2 linked regions of the Endozoicomonas gorgoniicola genome follow. The protein of the gene in region 2 purifies or fractionates together with the protein of the main gene of each other region. This does not show direct contact. Links are inferred from orthologs where the notes say so. Each region holds a gene or a part of one and is shown on either strand. Other genes may lie near its edges. The genes, in order: NX722_RS01545 and NX722_RS12180.

Evidence for each region.
Region 1: the proteins of NX722_RS12180 (region 2) and NX722_RS01545 purify together in Escherichia coli (affinity purification with mass spectrometry, with the first as the bait; 2 studies listed by BioGRID). This does not show direct contact. The link is inferred for Endozoicomonas gorgoniicola from one-to-one orthologs.

Annotation. Positions count from the first base shown.
Region 1 is NZ_JAPFCC010000001.1:340,596-350,716, reverse strand. Bases 3,681-6,554 are described here. They hold NX722_RS01545 (FKBP-type peptidyl-prolyl cis-trans isomerase), read right to left. Parts: upstream 5,424-6,554; coding sequence 4,938-5,423; downstream 3,681-4,937. Other genes in these bases: NX722_RS01535 (hypothetical protein), read right to left, coding at 6,440-6,554; NX722_RS01540 (hypothetical protein), read left to right, coding at 5,627-6,412; NX722_RS01550 (hypothetical protein), read left to right, coding at 3,681-4,691. In the rest of the region: NX722_RS01565 (hypothetical protein), read right to left, coding at 1-48; oxygen-dependent tRNA uridine(34) hydroxylase TrhO, read left to right, coding at 355-1,371; NX722_RS01555 (hypothetical protein), read right to left, coding at 1,337-1,975; more of NX722_RS01550, read left to right, coding at 2,280-3,680; more of NX722_RS01535, read right to left, coding at 6,555-10,121. UniProt on the Escherichia coli protein: Folding helper with both chaperone and peptidyl-prolyl cis-trans isomerase (PPIase) activities. Chaperone activity prevents aggregation of unfolded or partially folded proteins and promotes their correct folding.
Region 2 is NZ_JAPFCC010000001.1:2,644,140-2,654,289, forward strand. Bases 2,908-5,810 are described here. They hold NX722_RS12180 (DsbC family protein), read left to right. Parts: upstream 2,908-3,886; coding sequence 3,887-4,735; downstream 4,736-5,810. Other genes in these bases: xerD (site-specific tyrosine recombinase XerD), read left to right, coding at 2,908-3,755; NX722_RS12185 (hypothetical protein), read left to right, coding at 4,939-5,810. Outside these bases: rpsP (30S ribosomal protein S16), read left to right, coding at 1-93; ribosome maturation factor RimM, read left to right, coding at 118-675; tRNA (guanosine(37)-N1)-methyltransferase TrmD, read left to right, coding at 718-1,470; rplS (50S ribosomal protein L19), read left to right, coding at 1,517-1,870; NX722_RS12170 (C58 family peptidase), read right to left, coding at 2,012-2,608; more of xerD, read left to right, coding at 2,850-2,907; more of NX722_RS12185, read left to right, coding at 5,811-6,444; NX722_RS12190 (hypothetical protein), read left to right, coding at 6,663-6,974; NX722_RS12195 (homoserine dehydrogenase), read left to right, coding at 7,194-8,495; thrC (threonine synthase), read left to right, coding at 8,542-9,966. UniProt on the Escherichia coli protein: Acts as a disulfide isomerase, interacting with incorrectly folded proteins to correct non-native disulfide bonds.

The sequences.
Region 1 (10,121 bases), 2.3 Mb from region 2 along the record:
CCCGAAAGTGCCGATTGTGGGATGATTAAGAAATTGTGTTGAGTGCATATCATTTACTCCTTATTCTTTTTAATTAAAAGTTATTATTGGTTGGCTTTTTAATACTCTTTAAATTATGACCCGTGCTTTTGAAAATACACTGACTACGCGGTTAGTGTGCCTAACACTTTATGGAAGAAACGCTTCCACTGACTGATACCCACTTCATAGCGAAGAAGACCGCAGCAGTATTTTCTAATCCCCGATTGACTGCTACACTCTCCACCACATTTAACCAACCCATCATCCGGCTTCCTGAACATATCCCCTGATAATGCGTTGTACAATCAATGGACAACAATATGGACAACAATAATGAAAACCGTTGTTTGCGCCCTCTACAAATTCGTGACTCTCACCGACTACCAGTCCCTGCGCCTGCCCCTGTCCGAGGCGATGCACCGACTTCAAATCCGGGGAACCCTACTGCTTGCCCATGAAGGCATTAATGGCACGGTGGCCGGAAGCCGTGAAAACATTGATAACCTTCTGGACTGGCTGAGAGATGATCCCAGACTAAGCGACCTGACCACCAAAGAGTCTTTCACGGATCAGCAGCCTTTCAAACGCACCAGAGTCAAACTGAAAAAAGAAATTGTCACCATGGGGGTCGGGAATATCGACCCGAACCTGAGTGCTGGCACTTATGTAAAACCTCAGGACTGGAACCGACTGATTTCAGATCCGGAGGTAGTCGTGGTCGATACCCGCAATGCTTACGAAGTCCAGGTGGGAACCTTCAGGCATGCTACCAACCCGCAAACCGAAACATTCCGGGAGTTTCCTGAATACGCTGACAAACACCTTGACCCGGCCAGACACAAAAAAGTCGCCATGTTCTGCACTGGTGGTATTCGCTGCGAAAAATCAACGGCCTACCTTAAACAAAAGGGCTTCGAACAGGTGTATCACCTGCAGGGTGGCATCCTCAAATATCTGGAAGACGTTCCGGAAACAGAATCACTCTGGGAAGGCGAATGCTTTGTCTTTGATGACCGCGTCACCGTCAACCACCAGCTGGAGCAGGGACAATACGACCAGTGTCACGCCTGCCGCCTGCCCATTACCGAGGAAGATAAAGCCAGCCCGTTTTATGAGCAGGGGGTCAGCTGCCCACACTGCCATAACAAACATTCCAGCCAGCAGAAGCAGCGTTTCAAGGAGCGGGAAAAGCAGATGCAGCTGGCTAAAGCCAGAGGCGAGGCTCATATCGGTGGGCAGGTTGCGGATACCGTAACATCACGACGCAAACAGAAAATCCGCGACAGGGAGCGTCAGCGCTCCCGAAGTCAGACGATCAGACAAAAAGCTGAGTCACAGCGTTCAGAGTAAGAAGCCCACTGCGAAAACTGTGAACCAGCAAGCCACTGGCTGCCAGAGTGGTCAGTGGAATCAGGCGCCTCTTTTCCTCTCGACTGAAATACCAGAAGGTTCCGGCAGACGTCACCATCAGCATAATCAACTGGGCAAAATGCGGTTCAATATCAAGGGAAGCCGCCATAATGCCAATGCAGCCCGCAATATTGATAAACAGCCACAACGGCGACAGCCTTTTCCCGATGCTGCCCAGAACAGGAAATTTTATCAATGCCCCTCCCGTCCAGGCTTTTGGCTGAATATCAGAAGACAGATGCAGGGCAATACCCAGCGACAAACCGGCAGCAATGGCAGGTAATGCCATAAAATACACGACCATCGGCAACAGTAAGGAATGCGTCAAGCCGGAACGATGGCTTAACCCTGGTATTAAAAAATCCCAGTCCGGCCAGCGTACTCCTGCCATCATGCCAGCCAGAAACAGAAGAGGGTTTTTCCATTGCGCAATCATTGTCCAGTACGGAAAAGCATTTTCCGCACTATAGACAGAAGCAGTTATAGCAATCGCCACCAATGGCGCAGTCAGGAGTCGCATAGACAACAAACAATCGACAAACAAACAAAATGGCTGCGAACTATACAACCATTAACCTACGAATTGAAAGGCAAAGATGGTTTGTAAAGACGTACTGGGTGATTGTGGTAAGCAGCCTGTCAAATCAACAGGTTTGGTTAAGTACCGACTATTTTCTTGCAGCCAGTGAATATATGGGCTATTTAATTCAGGGAAGATAATACTTCTCATTTGTATTAACAATTAATCATTAGATATACCATCCAGATCTCCGGAGGTTGTTTTCATTAATCCAGCTTCCGCCGGTATAGAGCAGCCTGCTTTGTTTGGCTGTGAGGACAGTCTTTATATGAATAAAGTCAAACGCTTTAACATCCTGTACCTGTTCGTACTTGTCATGTACGGATTTTTAGATAAAGCCGTGGCGATCCCCACAAACGCCACCACGCTTAGCACCACTGAGCAGCCTGCTTCTCCATCAGAGTCACCTATGGACCGTTTGAACAGGCTTTGTAATTTTTCGGTTAACATGGGTCGCCTGGATGCAAGTAACGATGCCATTGTGAAAGTCATTGCTGATGGCATGGAAAAATTTTTCCGGGAACACCCGGATGAAGAGATCAGGCGATGTATTATAGAGGTACCTGAACAAAAGTTTAATCTTGATAAACGTATTAATGGTTATAACGATTCCAAAAGTTGGCACGAAAGATTTGGCACAGCTTTTTTACTGGTTGGAAAGGCATACGGTGTCAACATTAGAGAGAATGAGGCATCGTGTACTATAGGGAGCACGTTTATCGCTGGAGAAGATAAAGGGGTTTCGAGTCATATACCGAAAACCTGGACCAATTATTTTTTTGTTACGGATGCAATTACTCTTGATTCCGGTCAAAAGCTTATTGGTATTCCAATTGATGTTAACAAGGTCGCATTGGCGGAAGACTATCATATTTCTATGGCACGAAGAATTTCTGCTAGCTTTTCATGCCATTGGCACTCAACAGACGCCACTTTTAATCAAAATACTAAAAGAGATAATCTTATAAGACTTGCGGGTTCTGGAGTCGTTATTTCAGGCATAACAAACGCCACTTCCTTTTCATATAGACAAAGCTATAGCAAACTGTGTTATCAATATGGGCATTTTGGGTCCAGAAGATTGCACCGTAGAACCATATATCCTGATATGGTGTATTCGGATATGATTAAAATAGACCTGCAGCCAATGAGCTTCAATTATCCCGAGGGATACAGTCTCATCAAAATCACTAACAGCAATCTGTTCCAGATAAATGACGCAATAGTTAATATGTCACTAGAAGAAAATCATCAGGATATTTTTTCAAGATGGCTTGATGACAGGGTGTTTATTAGTTTTCGCAATAATACTTTTAGCTCATGCTATGCCAGTAAAAACAGAGTTCCTAAGAAAGACATTGATACCCCTTTGAAAATAAATCTTCAATATACAGATTATTCAAACAATACGAGAAAAACTCATGTTTTGGATTTCCAGGACAACAAATTCATCACTGACGTCAGAGAAGTATTAGATTTAAAAGTTGCTCCAAATTCTGCAACACTCATAAAGGATAACAGCCTTACTTCTCTGGGTTTTAGTGCGGGAAGAACAGCAGGAATCATTATTTCTGGAATTACAAAGCCGGAGCTGGCAAGCCTGACCTCTCCAGGTTTCCAATTTGAAAATAATGACATTTCCGGTTTTATGACTTCGATTGCTCTGCTCGGACAGCTCGATCTTCACTTAAAATCGAATAAACTCTTAGGGAAGCAACAACCGTTTGGAAGAACGGACTTTCAGATTTATCCAATAAAACTTTCCGGTGATAACAACAACAGCTACCTGAAAGAAATTGAGTCTCCCTGCGAAGCTCTGGAAGAAACAAGCATAGAGGGAGGATTTATATTTTCCGATGGCACGCCCTGCCCTTCTGGTTACATATCTCCTTCTGCTTCCACTTTTACCACCACACCAATGACAAGCCTGGCAGCCACGTCTCTTATTCGCTCAGCTAGTCGGCTTCAAAGCATAACGCCGGGCATTCAGACGACGCCGGTTGTCACAACGTCAAAGGTCAAACTTTCGTCAGAGACCAACATTGCCCCTGCTGTCTCCCAAACAATGGAGAACAGAATCACAACAACAACCAGTACACCAGGTTCAGCATCTACTACCAGCTCAAATTCAATGCTTGTGAACAGCTCGCCGACACCATTGACCCCTTCTCCATCCATGCCAGTCATGTCGACACCCAGTGCGTCAGGCTCAGCACCCACTGTTAGCTCAAATTCAATGCTTGTGAACAGCTCGCCGACACCATTGACCCCTTCTCCATCCATGCCAATCATGTCGACACCCAGTGCGTCAGGCTCAGCACTCACTGTCAGCTCAAATTCAATGCTTGTGAACAGCTCGCCGACACCATTGACCCCTTCTCCATCCATGCCAGTCATGTCGACACCCAGTGCGTCAGGCTCAGCACTCACTGTCAGCTCAAATTCAATGCTTGTGAACAGCTCGCCGACACCATTACCCCCTTCTCCATCCATGCCAGTCATGTCGACACCCAGTGCGTCAGGCTCAGCACCCACTGTCAGCTCAAATTCAATGCTTGTGAACAGCTCGCCAGTACCACCGACACCATCGACTCCGTCTATCACTCCGTCCCTTGACGCAACCTGGAAAAACAGCTCTGAACTTGTGAAAAAAAAAACAGGAACTCCGACGCCTCCTTAAGTAACGGAGGCATAGCAGGAGTCAGTATTGGCGCGGGCGCGGTACTGGCAGGCGTATTTTGCGCTGGCTTATACGTTTACTATCGCTATAAGCGAGCAGTCTCCCAACCTTTTCCAGAAACCGAAGCCAATATTCCACTGACTGATTATGACTGTAAAATACCCTGATATATTACCGCTATAACGCAATAAAAAAGCCGGGCAGTTTGTTGTTACCTGCCCGGCTTTTTTAATCAGCATCCGCTAATTAATGCTCGTGGCCATCCGGCCCATGCACATGTCCGTGATCCAGCTCTTCCTGAGTGGCATCACGCACTTCCACCACCTCAACATCAAAGAACAGGTCTTCTCCGGCCAGAGTATGGTTGGCATCAATCACCACCTGCTTCTCTTCTTCGCTGATGGCAATGATGGTCACAACACGAGGACCAATCGCGGTGTCAGCATGGAACTGCATACCCACTTCCACCTGGTGATCACCAAACTGTTCCAGCGGCACTGGCTGAACCAGACTTTCGTCGTATTCACCATAACCTTCAGCCGCTTCGATAGACACTTTCAGCTTGTCACCCGCCTGCTTGCCTGCCAGCGCAGTTTCCAGAGCTTCCAGAATATTCCCGGCGCCCTGGAGATAAGCCAGAGGCTCGTGACCTTCGGAGCTGTCCATGACCTCACCGCCCTGGTTCTTCAGGGTGTAATGAATCTTTACGACCTTGTTGTCGGAAATTACCATTCGTTCATTATCTCTGGGATGTATTTAATTCAACAGCATACCTGCCTGTCCAACAAACTGACAGTGTTTTATCCCCCATACAGGCTGCGTGCATCCATGATGTCACTACCGCCAGAGGTGCGTTCCCTGCCTGCACTCAGGTGTCATAAGCCCTGCAAATGCTCTATCCTTGAGTCACACTCATCACGGCAGGGAGTAGCGATGTGCTAGTTCCCCTCAGCACTTTATGTGAACACTGTTCTCATTCATTTTCTCTGGGAGAGGCCGCAGAGCGAAGCATTATTGAGTTCTGGCGCAAACACACGCTGATCATCAATCGGGATAATGCCCTTGACCAGTTACTGGTGCGCATCCAGTGCGACGCAGGTACTGCCAGTAACCGTTCTCTTGAAGGTTCACTGTTACAACACAGCGACGAGACAACACCTCTTCTGGCAAGCAGCCAGCATGCGGTGGGACAAAGAACCAACAGGCATCCTCTTTTTTTTCGTGCGCACCATATGTTCAGCGCGCTGCACCAGAACTCCTACCTGAGGAGCGCCAGAGTATTGAGACAATACCAGCACTTAATGGAGAGTCTTCGGGAGTTTTCCTATGAGGCAGTCCAGGATCTGGATGACGACGCCGCAAACGATCTGATGACGTTGCTCGGACAGGTGGAACCCCTGATGGGACAAATGGCCGGTATTGCTGCAGGCAGACCTCAGCCCAGTACCTTACAGCATTTGCGACATCTGGCAACCCGTGTTCCGGTTTACACGCTGGTAGGAAGCGCCATGAGTACCCTGCTTACAACACTGATTGGTGGTTTTTATAGTATGGCCACCTGCCAGGAAGACGACGAATGTCTGAATGCTCAGATCAAAGTGGGTGCGGCCGGCGCCGGGATTGTTTTTTTTGGGGCAGCAGCCATCATTTATCGCTGCCGTTGTGATCCGGCTATACGAGAGTTGAGAAGAATACGGCAATCTCACTCCCACTCCGTTTAATTCACAGGTAGCTGAGGCTGGGAGCCATCAGGCAGCAGCGGCTGCCGGATTAGAGTGATGTACCCTGTTGCACACCTGCTGATGAACAGATGCCGACTCAACGCCACTTTGCTGACTGAGGTCCAGGATATACATGGCCAGCTCCGGGTTCACACCCACTCCTTCCACACCATAAAGTAAACGTAAACCCCAGCGGTAGGCATCCTCCTTGCTCAGTTCGCTTTCCCTGCCTTCAACGATTAGCTGTTGCTGTTTATCCAGCTCACTGACCCGCTTCGGATCCGGGTTCAGGAACATGCAGTCAGCATTCTGCGCCCTGCTCACCAGTATCTGTCCTGCACAATCCCTGATATCACTTTGCGCATTCGTCGCAAGGCGCTCCAGTTTTGCCACCGCTGTATAGAATTCATATATGTCTGTTGTCCGGGTCAGGGTATCACCACACTGTGCCAGAATGGCATAAGGATCGTTGGCCTGAGCCTTCTCATTCAACCGCTGACTGGCTCGGGTGTATCCACCTCTGGATGCCCTGGCTAACAGGCTGGCAACCCTTGCCTGCTGCACGCGAAGCCGCTTTTCATCACCTTCCTTCAATGGCTGGCTTTCTGATGGAGAGCTATCTGGTGACGAGTTCTCTAAAGGAATGTCCATCTGATCGTTCAGGAGAACGGCGGCAAAATAGTTCAGTCGGGGGTTATAGGGTGCCTGCTCCAGAGCCTGTTCCATTACTGTCAGAGCCTTTTCCGGTTCGCCTTCACGTTGCAGGTTCTGGAATAAAAGGACAGGGTCAACCTGTCGGGCATAAGGTTCAGCCCTGAAGGTATCCAGACTTTCTGCTGGCGACTGGATAAACTCCCTGACCTGCAAGGCTCTGTTAACCGTTTCCGGATACTGAAGGAACAAACGGTAAAACACTGGCAGGTCAGCCACAGCCTCTGGATTTCCTGCCCTCGCCTGTTCCAGAATACTGTTCATATCAACCCGCTGAAGAATACTGACGGCCTCCTGCTTCGGGGCCATCCTGCAGGTTTCCTCCAGTACTCGCAGGCTGTCTTTTTTTCCGGTGCTGACACGATTATTGACGCTATGCAGCAGCTCCCGATAGTTGTTGTTCATTCCCATCAGTTGCACACCGGTGTTTTCGTGCAACAGCCCGGCTACCGACACCCCGCCTTTTTCATTCATATGCTCTGAGCCAACCTTGAAAAGCGGTACCGGCAAATGCCAGCCTTTTACGTTCAGTTCCAGCCACAGCCGCCCCTCATGAACATTGATAGCCGATACATCCAGACGATTAACCAGCCCCTGGAACATCCCCAGCAGGTAGCCTGCTGCCTGCCCCGTCATGGTTTTTCCGGCTTCCTGAGTATGCTCGATATCCAGTCCGGATACCTGCGACTGGTCGCTGAGAATTTCGCCATTCATGACCTTGAGGGAGATATCACAACGGAAAATTCGCCCTTCAACCAGTGCCGGGGTAATCCATTGCCGATACGCCTCCGGCAATAGTTCAATATTTTTCAACAACTCACTGCCATCCAGCTCAACCCGGTTTAACCGGATCATCCCACTGCCTTGTTCATCCAGGTCAGCCTCTACCTCACCTAGCCTGACACCCGCTATTCCAAGGTCATTTAATTTAAGTGACTGCAACTGAGCATAAGCCAGGGTTTCAGGCACATCCTGAACACCACCTGCATTTTGCTGCACAGCCAGATCCAAAGCTTCAACACTCCCTGAACCACGCACTGGCACCCGCCACTCATTGCCCGGACTTTTTACCCGAATATCGCCAGAGCCTTTGCCTTTGATACCATCCATTCTGACATGATTGCCACGACCCTCTTCCTGAGCCTGACTGTCCACGACAACGGAATCAAAGGATAAACGGCCACTGCCAGGCAGAGAGACTTCCAGCGGACCTTTGGCGATCATCATGGTTTCCGGCGTTGTCTTTATATCAACCTGCCCCAGTTCACCGTGGTAATGGGTTTCACCGTCTTTTTTGATGACTGAGAGTTCTGCATCAAGCCCCTGTACACGACCATGGAGGTCCAGTTTCAGCTCTTTGTCCGGTAATTCCTCACGCAGATCGACATCCATCATAAAGTCGTTAAGTCTGGTCGTTACCGAACGGTCGCTTCCCTTTCTTTCAATATTTACATGTACTTCTCCGGCACCAAGATCCAGATAGGTTGCGCCTTCATTAAACGCTTCCAGCTGGTCCGCCCATATATCCAGCTGCTCCTGCCCCAGAGTCTTGCAAGAGCGCTGTTCGTGAATACAGTCCATATTAAAATCTATTTCAGCGCGAGCGATGTTTGCCCTGAAACGCTCTGAATGCTTGCTCAAAACACCGGAAGCGGTTGAAGTGACCGGTGCGTCCCCGGGCATCACCGCCATCGGAACCTGTATCATTTTCTTCAGGGTACGACTGGCAAGATCAGAAGCCTGTTCAGTATCACAGTACAGGTTGCCTGTCTGCAGACTGAAACCCCTGGTTTCCTTTTCGCCATCCTGCACTTCATGAGCCTGACGGCATTTCATCTGTCCACAGAGGTCTTCAACCTTTAACATGGGATGCTTCTGGTCATGGTCAAACAGCTCCAGTTCATCAACCCGAAAATCGACAGGCATTTTCAGATCGGCCATCAGCCGTTCAATCAGGCGACGATTACCATAAACAGATCGAGCAGCGATACGACTGACGGCGCCCGGATCAATGTCCTCCAGCCTTGCCGACACCTTCGCTGCTGATAACCCCAGGTGGCTTAGCTGAAACTTCGCTTTCTTGTTCTCCCGCAGGTGCCGGATGTTTTTAAACAGGTTCTTAATTGCATTGCCCTGAATATAGGAATTAACAAAAGGCATTACCCGCCCTTCCAGGGTCAGCTCGGCATCCTCAATGTCAACACTGACACGAATCGGAGGTTTTCCGGGAACCGAAACAACCAGCGTGGCCTTCACGTCAGCCTTTAGCCTTGGAACCAGCTCACCACTTGCGCTGCTGACCACATCAACGCCCGTTACCGTCATATCGATATTTTCAAGGCTCGCTTTGCCACCCGCCAACTCAATACCGGCTAAATGAACCTTGTGACTGCTGATTTCTCCACGGTTGATTTTCTTGAGCGCCTTGACCAGCTGAATGTAATTATGAGCCTCATCCAGTTCTGCCTTTTTAGCTTGCTTAACGTTTCTGCGCAGACTTTTGACCAGTTTCCTGGAAGCTGCCCGCTCATCACCACTCAGAGATTTGCCCAGCTTAAGTAACTGTTGCAGATTTTGTAACTGATCTTTTATGAGATGAACGGTCGCCGAGGAGTATGACACAAACTTCTGCCTTACCGAGCTCATATCCAGTACCATGCAGACAGCAAGCGCCATAAACCGATCAATAAACCTGCGCCTGGGCAAACCAGCACATTGCGCTTTAGACAGAGGTCGGGTCGCGGGGTGTGGCGTCTGGCGGGGGGCAGGCTGCCACAATATCGAACCGGAACCGATTGTGTCACCTTTTACATGAACCGGCCTTATCCTTCGGCGCTTAAGCTGGCGTGCCGGACTTTGGTAAGGGCTGGCTCCACTGTTCGAAAAATCGGTCGGAGGGACAACACTGACATCCCTGAAGTCTGACGTTCTGCCTGTTTCCGAAGCGCCCTGGTCAACTGGCCCGGAGAGTTTCGTTGAAGTGCTTTTCCCTGTTGAC
Region 2 (10,150 bases):
GACAACGAACGTGTTGAGTTCTGGCTGGGCCAGGGCGCAGGCATGTCCGATCGCGTAGCTCAGCTGGTTAAAGAAGCTCAGAAAGCTGCTTAATCCGCTGTTTGAAGGAATTTACCAGTGACAAAAGCTGCAGTTGAAGCATCCAGCAAGGGTCTGGTGACTCTGGGAAAAATCACTGCTGTATACGGGATCAAGGGTTGGGTAAAGGTGTATTCACACACGGACCCCATGACCAACATCCTGGATTACAAGCACTGGATTCTGGATCACAATGGTCGCCAGCAGACCATTGAAGTCGATCAGGGCCGCCGTCAGGCAAAGGGCCTGGTCGCACACATCGCAGGTTGTGATGACCGGGATATCGCCCGCCAGTATTGTGGTGCCGAGATCAAGGTTCACGCCAGCGAACTGCCCGAGGCTGCCGATGATGAAATTTATTGGCACGAACTCGAAGGACTGAATGTCATCACCCGCAGCGATGCAGGCGAAGACCTTCTTCTGGGCAGAGTCAGTCATCTGATGGAAACCGGAGCCAATGATGTTCTGGTGATTCGCCCCTGCAGGGGCAGTATCGACAAGTCCGAACGCCTTGTGCCGTGGCTGGTCGATCAGGTGATTGAAGAAGTGAACCCTGAAGCAGGGTTCATTCGGATTGACTGGGATCCGGAATTTTAATCCGTTATGGAACATCACAACAATGATGCCATAACGGCAGATATGTGGTTCGGTGTGGTCACACTGTTTCCTGAAATGTTTCGCGCGATTACCGAACACGGTATTTCCGGGCGAGCCGTTAAGGAAGGCAGTGTAGCGGTAGAAACCTGGAATCCCCGGGACTTTACCCACGACAAACACCGGACTGTGGATGACCGACCTTATGGCGGTGGTCCCGGCATGTTGATGAAAATTCAACCTCTGCGTGACGCCATCCATGCAGCAAAACAAGCTGCTGGAACCGATGCCACAGTGATATACCTGTCTCCCCAGGGACGCCCGTTAGATCAGGCAGGGGTTCAGGAACTCGCCGCAAAAAAGCGGATCATTCTGGTAGCGGGGCGGTATGAAGGTATTGATGAGCGCGTAATCAACAACGAAATCGACGAGGAATGGTCGATTGGGGATTACGTATTAAGTGGTGGCGAACTCGCCTCCATGACCCTGATTGATGCAGTATCACGCTTTGTACCGGGCACCCTGGGTCATAAGGATTCCGCCCAAGAAGACTCCTTTGCGGACGGCCTTCTTGACTGCCCGCACTACACCCGTCCGGAAGTATTTGAAGGACAGGCAGTGCCGGAAGTACTGATGTCAGGCAACCACCAGCGAATTCGCGAATGGCGCCTGAAACAGTCTCTGGGCAGAACCTGGCTGCGACGCCCTGACCTGCTTGAAGGTCGTGAGCTGACCGGCGAGGAAAAGAAATTACTTGCTGAGTTCCAGCGTGAACACAGCGAAGCCAGCAAAGGGTAAACCCTTAATTTGGCGGAAATCTTGACTATCGGGAGCAAAAGCTAAAATGAGCAAGAACAGAATTATTGAAGCGCTCGAAAACGAGCAAATGAACAAGGAAATCCCTGCCTTCGCACAGGGTGACACCGTTGTTGTACAAGTTAAGGTAAAAGAAGGCAACCGTGAGCGTCTGCAGGCGTTTGAAGGTGTTGTTATCGCTATCCGTAAGCGTGGCCTGAACTCTGCTTTCACCGTTCGTAAAATCTCCAGCGGTGTTGGCGTTGAGCGTGTATTCCAGACTTACAGCCCACTGATCGACTCCATCACTGTTAAGCGCCGTGGTGACGTTCGTCAAGCCAAGCTGTACTACCTGCGTGAGCGTAGCGGTAAGGCTGCTCGCATCAAGGAAAAGCTCAAGTAAGATCGCTTTGATCCCGGCTCAAACCGGGACCGGAAAAATCTTTATTTATTGTTCTGACAATCCGGCAACTTTTGTTAGACATCAAAAAAAGCGACTTCGGTCGCTTTTTTTGTACCTGATCTCTGCCCTCCCCAACCAACGCTATTTTTTGGGGTAGGGAGTCACTCTGGCAATATACCAGTTACAGTTCAGGACAGGTTGATAATTGAGATAAATATGAGCGGAAACCTTATGCATGAATTCAGCTGAGTCGTTAAAACGGTACAAAGCAAGTGTGGAGTCAAAAAAGTCCAGCTCATTCCCCTGAACCCGCGTTCCCATAACATGCCCCATATTTTCCAGATTACCCATCAGGTAAATTAAATGAAACCCCTCCCTTAGCGATATGTCACAAGCATTCATGAAAGGATCGAATTGACTTAGCCCATATCTGCAATATTCAACGGATAATCCGTTACCCAATAGAAAATCACTCATTTCCTGCAAGAAATTTAGCTGCTTTCTAACACGGGGGACGATTAAGTTATTGTACGCTGACGATATAACACCCATCAAAGATACCGAACCCAGCTCATCAAATGAATTAAGGGCACCATTGGCCATACTTTTTTTTATCCAGATTATCGTCATGCCCACGCACAGGCCTACTCTCGTAGTGGGAACGGGGATTGTCGTCCCTTTTTTCCAACGGACATTGAGCGTATAGGGATTAACAGTGGAAAAAACCTCGGTAACCATAACAATCCACCTTACTAGCCAGTATGTCAAACATAGACCATTTGCACTGATTTAAGGCTCCAACCCGGAAATATCAAGGCTTGCTCAAGAGGGAAAAATGACTATTAAAGTCGAGAAGACTTCACCCCCAAGAGCAAGCCATGACCAAGTAACACACCCAGCCGCCCACCTTCCCGTGGCCATTTGCCTGCCGGGGCAGAATTCCTATACCATCCACTCAATACACCAACCAGTCGAACCAATGCCTGAACTCCCTCAAACCAACGAACCCGTTACGCAGTTTCTCCAGCATCTCTGGCTGGAAAAAGGCCTGAGTGAGAATACCCGCTCGTCTTATCAACGTGATCTCAGGCAATTCCAGGAATGGTTACAGGAACACGAACAGAAACCGGTGACCGAAGCAACCCGTGACAGCCTCAGTCACTACCTTGCCTGGCGCTACGAGCAACGCTACAAGCCTGCCTCAACCGCCCGAAGCCTCTCGAGCCTGCGTGGTTTTTACCGGTTCCTGCTCAGGGAAGGTGAACTGGCCAGAGATATCACCGCCAATATCGAACTGCCCAGACAGGGTCGCTCACTGCCTAAAACCCTGACAGAATCCGATGTCGAAACCCTCCTGAATGCACCGGATACCGACACTACACTGGGTCTTCGTGACCGATGCATGCTGGAACTACTTTACGCCTGTGGTTTACGGGTGTCAGAACTGGTGACGCTGACGTTAGACCAGATCAACCTGCGACAGGGCATTGTTCGAATCACAGGCAAAGGTGGCAGGGAACGCTTATGCCCAATGGGAGAAGAAGCCCTGACCCGGATTCTGGACTATATGAAATGTGCCAGACCCGAACTACTCAATAACATTGACAGCCCGGTCATGTTTCCGGGTCGACGAGGCCAGCCCATGACCCGTCAGACCTTCTGGCACCGAATCAAGCACCACCAGCAGACAGCAGGCATAACAGCGGATGTATCTCCCCATGTATTACGCCATGCCTTCGCCACTCACCTGCTTAACCACGGTGCCGACCTGCGGGTGGTTCAGTTACTGCTTGGACACAGCGACCTATCCACCACCCAGATTTACACCCATGTGGCGCGACACCGACTGGAAACACTTCACGCGGAACACCACCCCCGGGGATGACAAAGCCTCAACAGCGACTAAACTTCTGTGCCATACAATCCGATCAAGTCTGTTAGCAGTAACGATTTAACCAACAACAATCAAGCCAGCCAAAAGGCCTGGACCAAAAACAATAGAAACGAGGAACCCTCATGCGGCACAGCGCACTGATCCTTCTGGCTGGACTGATAGCCACACAGCCTCTTCTGGCAGAAGAAAAAGCCAGCCAAAAGCCTGAAACAACGGCTGTTGCCTCTTACGACAAAGAACTGGCAGGAATCCGTGAAGCGATAGAAATCCAGCTTAAGTCCCGTGACCCCAATATTCCTATCGAACGTGTTGAGCGAACCGGGTGGTCAGATGTCTACATGGTGGTTCTGACCGGAGGAGTTGTTATCTATGCCAGCAAAGACGGCCGCATGATCCTCAGAGGCGATATGCTGCGGCTGGAAGACGACGGCGGCATTACCAATTTGACAGAAAGCGTTCGTAATACCGCCGTAGCCCGGCAGCTAAACAAAATAAAGCCTGCCGATGTGATCAGCTTTAAACCCGAAGGCGAAGTTAAAGGTGTCGTTTATGCATTCACCGACGTTGACTGCGGTTATTGCCGGAAACTCCATCAGGAAGTGCAGGCAATGAATGATCTGGGCATCGAACTGCGCTATCTTGCCTTTCCAAGAGGCGGGCCGAACTCCCCGGCCTACAGCAAGATGGTCAACGCATGGTGCGCAGAAGACCGCAAAAAGGCTATTTCTGACCTTAAAACCGGCAAAGATATACCCTCCACGGCTGTTACCAAAAAAGGCGAACCACAACCGGAAGGCTCCTGCGCAGTGCTGGTTGATCAGCAGTATCAACTGGGAAACAAGCTGGGTGTCAATGGCACACCTGCCCTGTTCCTGGAAGATGGTCGGGCCATTCCGGGCTACCGCCCTGCAGCCGAACTGGCAAAAATTATGGGCATTACCCCACCCGCTCTCCCCGCTGCTTCTCAATGATGAATGGCTCTTAATGGGATAGATATCTCTTAATGGGATGGATGTCTCTTAATAGGATGTCTCTTAACAGGATGTCTCTTAACAGATAGTTGCCTGCCCTGCTGGCAAGGCAACTTCACCGCACCTTCCCTGCATTGGTCATTGAACTTTCTCAGGTCAGAGCTGTCTTTAGAGTATCGGGATAACCAAACGGACTTATTACTATGGAAGGACAAAGCGCTACCTCAGCCTCTAAACCAAGCTGGTACAACTACTGGCTCGACTTCCCCGACCTGAAAAAGGAATCGGAGAATTCCGGCGAAACGACGAATTCCGGCAAAACGACGAAAGTATCCATCGTTCCTGCGGAACCTTCCCAGACGGCTGCCGGTTCACCCTCCGACTCAGCCCTTCCGGAAACAAAAGACGTTAGACAAAGAAATGTTATTTCTGCCAATAGCTCCATACAGAGCCCCGACGAGCCTGTTGCCAATTTTGACAAAAACTTCACTGCGTTGATTGAGGATGCCCTATGGAACACATGCCCACCTGAAGAGGAAGACCAGTCCAGGCCCCGGCTCCCATCCCCCACTTTAACGGGCAATATTTCTCTGGGAACAGCACCAACAGAGGAAGGCAAAAATGAGAAAACAGAACAATTATTGTGCAATTATGACTTTGTTGAGCTGCAAGATTCCGACAAACAGGTCTGCAACCTCCTCCAGCATTCCACGAGCAGTGTCAACACAATCTGCCAGAAAGAATGGAGACTTCTAAGTGAAGAAGAGCAGGAAGACGCCCTGAAGGAAATAAGAGCCCTTACCCAGCTGCTTAGCACCTTTTCATCAGACGATCTGGCAACGATACTGGTCAGAGAAAGCTCAGGGCTGGAAGCCGCCTCGAGAATTGAACACCTTCAATCTCAGCTTGAGAAAATCAACGAAAATTACCGGGGACTGGCTGCCCTTTTGCAGCCCACGGAACCCGTCATCCAGGATACCAAAGCGTTATGTAACGCCCTGTACCCCAGAATTAAGCAATTACAGGTAAACCAGCTGGCAGGCTCCCATAAAGCCAGCGAATCCAGCTGGGAATCCTGCAACAATGTTGCCTGCGGCGATCCGCGCAAGGTTAACCCGGATGGTATATCTGCACAGTTTGAAATTGATATTCTGCGACAATCCAATTTCGCCATTTTCAACGGTGAAGGAGAGCTACAGTTCCATTCCGCAGTAAAAAATTATGAGTATCAGCAGGAGAACAATGAAAACAGTAATGAGCGCTTCAAGGAAGACTGCCGCAAGGAACTGATAAAATTATGCGCCGGCTACCCCGGTCATATGCTGGCCGTTGTGTCTGACCTGGCCAGTCAGAGTCCATACAACGCTATGTGCCACGCCATGAAACAGTTATTTACAGAGCAGCTGAAAGGAGATCACGTTATCGCTCCGCAGGAACGCAAAATAGAAACACGCTTGCTACCACAACCGGACGGCACACTGGTCGTTGAATTAACCCTTGCTTTTAACCAGTACAAACTTAATGATCCGGATGGACGACAGTGTCTGGTTGATCAACCCGCACTGATAAAGTCTCGCACCACTCTGGACCCAGGTAGACTGGATGAACGAAAGCTGGACGATATTGAGCTGCACCTGCTTTCTGCAGACAGCTGTATTAACTTTACGGAACGCCCCTTAGCTTCGCGCCAGAGGTCTATAATTTCATAAAGTGTCATCTACAGTACAAGTCGGATGTTGTCTGAACTGATGTTGTCTGAACTATAGTCGCATTAAAAGCTTTTTAGTCAATCTGGCCTTGCATCATGAAGCTCCACTCAAAAGTTAAAGTTATAAATAAATACAAAAGCCCCCGTGAGCTGGAGGACGATTTGTACAACATAATTAATACCGTAAAAGGAATGGGCTATAGGAAAGAGGATGTCGAGATGCTTGAAGTAAATTTGAGAATAAATTTTCCATTGTATATCCGCAGACAACTTCAGGAATTATTTGTTGGCAATTTCGCAAAAAAAATTCCAGTCCGGGCTGCTCACTATATCAGTCGTGACCAGTTCAGTCCTGACCCCAGCCTGTTGAGCAGACTGGCTATACGTATTGCTACATTGAGCCACCCAATCTCTGTTATCGTTGCATCGAATACACTGATTTTTTTATTTAATAAGCAGTTTGTATGGGGACACCAGATCACTAGAACCCCATTTTTGGACAACCATATCATCAATGTTGATTTAATGTAGCCATGCTGCGCTACCAACGACAAAGCTCGCATCAGCCCGGTATTTGTAGCTATAATCAGCCCCTGCGTTTTACAAACCTGAATAATACAACTCTGCCCGGGAAGTCGGCACGGTATCGATCCAGACTCTACAGCAACAACACTCTTTCAGGCTTTCTGCAGAATCACACAACGTCGAATAAACCATTAACAATAAGTTTTAATAAGAGGGTGAAGCATTTTGAAACCGGTTAAGGTAGGAATATGCGGTCTGGGTACCGTCGGTAGCGGTACCTTCAATGTATTAACCCGTAACACTGAAAGCATTACTGCCCGAACTGGCAGACCCATCATTATTGAGCAGGTAGGAACCCGTCGCGGCAACCCGGCTTGCGACACCAGCCGTACATCCGTTACCACCGATATCTTTGATGTTGCGCGCAATCCTGACATTGATATCGTTGTCGAACTGATTGGCGGTTACGACGTTGCCAAAGACCTGATCATGACAGCCATCAGCAACGGCAAACACGTTGTGACCGCAAACAAAGCCCTGATCGCTGAGCACGGTAATGAGATTTTTCACGCTGCCCTGGAAAACAATGTCATTGTCGCTTATGAAGCCGCTGTGGCCGGGGGAATTCCGGTTATCAAAACCCTGCGTGAAGGCCTGGCAGCCAATGATGTCAACTGGCTGGCCGGAATTATCAATGGTACTGGTAACTTTATCCTGACCGAAATGGGCGACAAAAACCGTCCGTTCGAAGAGGTGCTGAAAGAAGCCCAGGAGCTGGGTTATGCCGAAGCCGACCCAACCTTTGACGTGGAAGGCATTGATGCCTGCCACAAACTGACCATTATGGCTTCCATCGCTTTCGGTATGCCACTGCAGTTTAACAAAGCATTTACAGAAGGCATCAGCCAGGTGACGCCAGGCGATATCCAATACGCTGAAGAACTGGGTTACCGAATCAAGCATCTGGGCATTTCCAAAAAAACAACTAAAGGCGTTGAGCTTCGGGTACATCCGGCGCTGATCCCCGCTGATCGGCCGATGGCCAATATCAATGGTGTACTCAATTCCGTTGTGATCAATGCCGATGCCATTGGTGAAACCATGCTGGTAGGCCCCGGAGCAGGCGCAGAGCCTACTGCCTCTTCCGTTGTGGCTGATATTATCGACATCGCCCGCAACCTGGAAACACCTCCGTCAATGCCTTTCCCACTTGGCTACAGTGCGGACGCCATGCAACCATTGGAAGTGCTGCCTGCCGATGAGATCGACTGCGCCTACTACCTGCGTATTCATGTAAACGACCACCCCGGTGTGATCACGGCACTGAGTTCTGTGCTGGGCAAAAACAACATCAACATTTCTGCAATGACCCAGAAAGCCGCCCGTGAACACGACATGCATGCCGATGTGGTGATTCTCACAGAAATCGTCAAGGAGTCGGTTATGAAGCAGGCTCTGACAAAAATTGAAGCCCTGGAAGATGTGCAGGCTCCGGTTGCCCATATTCGTGTCGAAGCGCTTTGCTGAGCCATGACTTAAAGTATGGGCGTGATAAAGGACCATAGGGGAAAACATGAAATATATTACAACCCGATCCAGCACTAGCGAGATGAAGGGTAAGACAAAAGGATTTCAGGACGTACTGCTGGCAGGTCTTGCCAGCGATGGCGGGCTTTATGTACCCGCAGAACTGCCGCAGTTCTCAAAAGAAGACATTCGTCAACTAAGAGGCTTGCCTTATAACGAGCTGGCATACACGATCATCAAGCCTTTTGTTGGTAGCGAAATTGATGACACCACGCTGAAACAGCTGATTGACGACAGTTACAGCACAATAGATACCTTCAGCCATAATGCTGTTGCCCCTCTGCACCAGATTGGCAGCAACGAATGGATTATGGAGCTGTTTCACGGTCCAACACTGGCGTTCAAGGACTTTGCCCTGCAACTGCTTGGGCGGCTGCTGAACCATGTGCTGACAGAGCGTGGCGAAAAAGCCATTGTACTGGGAGCCACCTCTGGCGACACCGGGTCGGCAGCCATTGAAGGCTGCCGCCATAGCGATGCACTGGATATTTTTATCCTGCACCCTTATCAGCGGGTTTCAGAAGTCCAGCGTCGTCAGATGACCAGTGTACTGGCTGACAACGTCAACAACATTGCCATCAAAGGTAATTTTGATGACTGTCAGGCAATGGTGAAACAATCCTTTGCCGACCAGTCCTTCCTGCCGGACAATACACGACTGGTAGCCGTTAACTCTATTAACTGGGCGCGCATCATGGCGCAGGTAGTGTATTACTTCCATGCTGCACTGCTGCTGGGCGCCCCGGATCGTGAAATCGCCTTCTCGGTTCCTACCGGCAACTTTGGCGATATCTTTGCCGGTTACATTGCCCGGGGTATGGGCCTTCCGGTTAGCAAGCTGATCGTCGCCACCAATCAGAACGACATTCTGCACCGCTTCTTCAAAGATAACGACTACCGTAAGCAGCAACTGGAACACACCCTGTCACCCAGTATGGATATCATGGTGTCCAGCAATTTTGAGCGCCTGCTGTTTGACATGCTGGGTCGGGATGGAAACCGGCTGGCACAGCTGATGGAAACCTTCCAGACTACCGGGAAACTGCAGGCTCCTGAAGCAGACTGGCTGGAAATCAAAGCGCTGTTTGAAAGCTGTCGTACTGACGACTCTGACACCTGCTCAACCATTGCACAACTGCACGAGGAAACCAACTACCTTGCCGACCCTCACACCGCCACCGGTGTACGGGCATTGCAGGAGTTGAACCTTGCCCCCCGGACGCCAAAGGTCGTTCTGGCGACAGCCCATCCGGTAAAATTTCCGGACGCTGTGGAAAAAGCAGGTCTGCAATCACCTTCCCTGCCTCCTCACATGAGCGACCTGCTCCAGCGCGAAGAGCGTTATACCGTACTTGAGAACAACCTGTCAGAGCTGCAGGCTTTTATCAGGCAACAAACCCGGCATCGCTAAGCCGGAAATTCAGCAGGAACTGGCAACTGCTGGCTCCTGCCGTTGTTTTCATTGGTGCGGTTAGCTCCATCCCAGCGTAAGCTGTTTAAAGAAGTGGTTGGTGCCTTCATTAAGATTTTTGTAAAGGACAAAGATGGCCTGTTACCAAAATTTGCAGGTGCCATCAATGCGTAAGTCCTCCAAC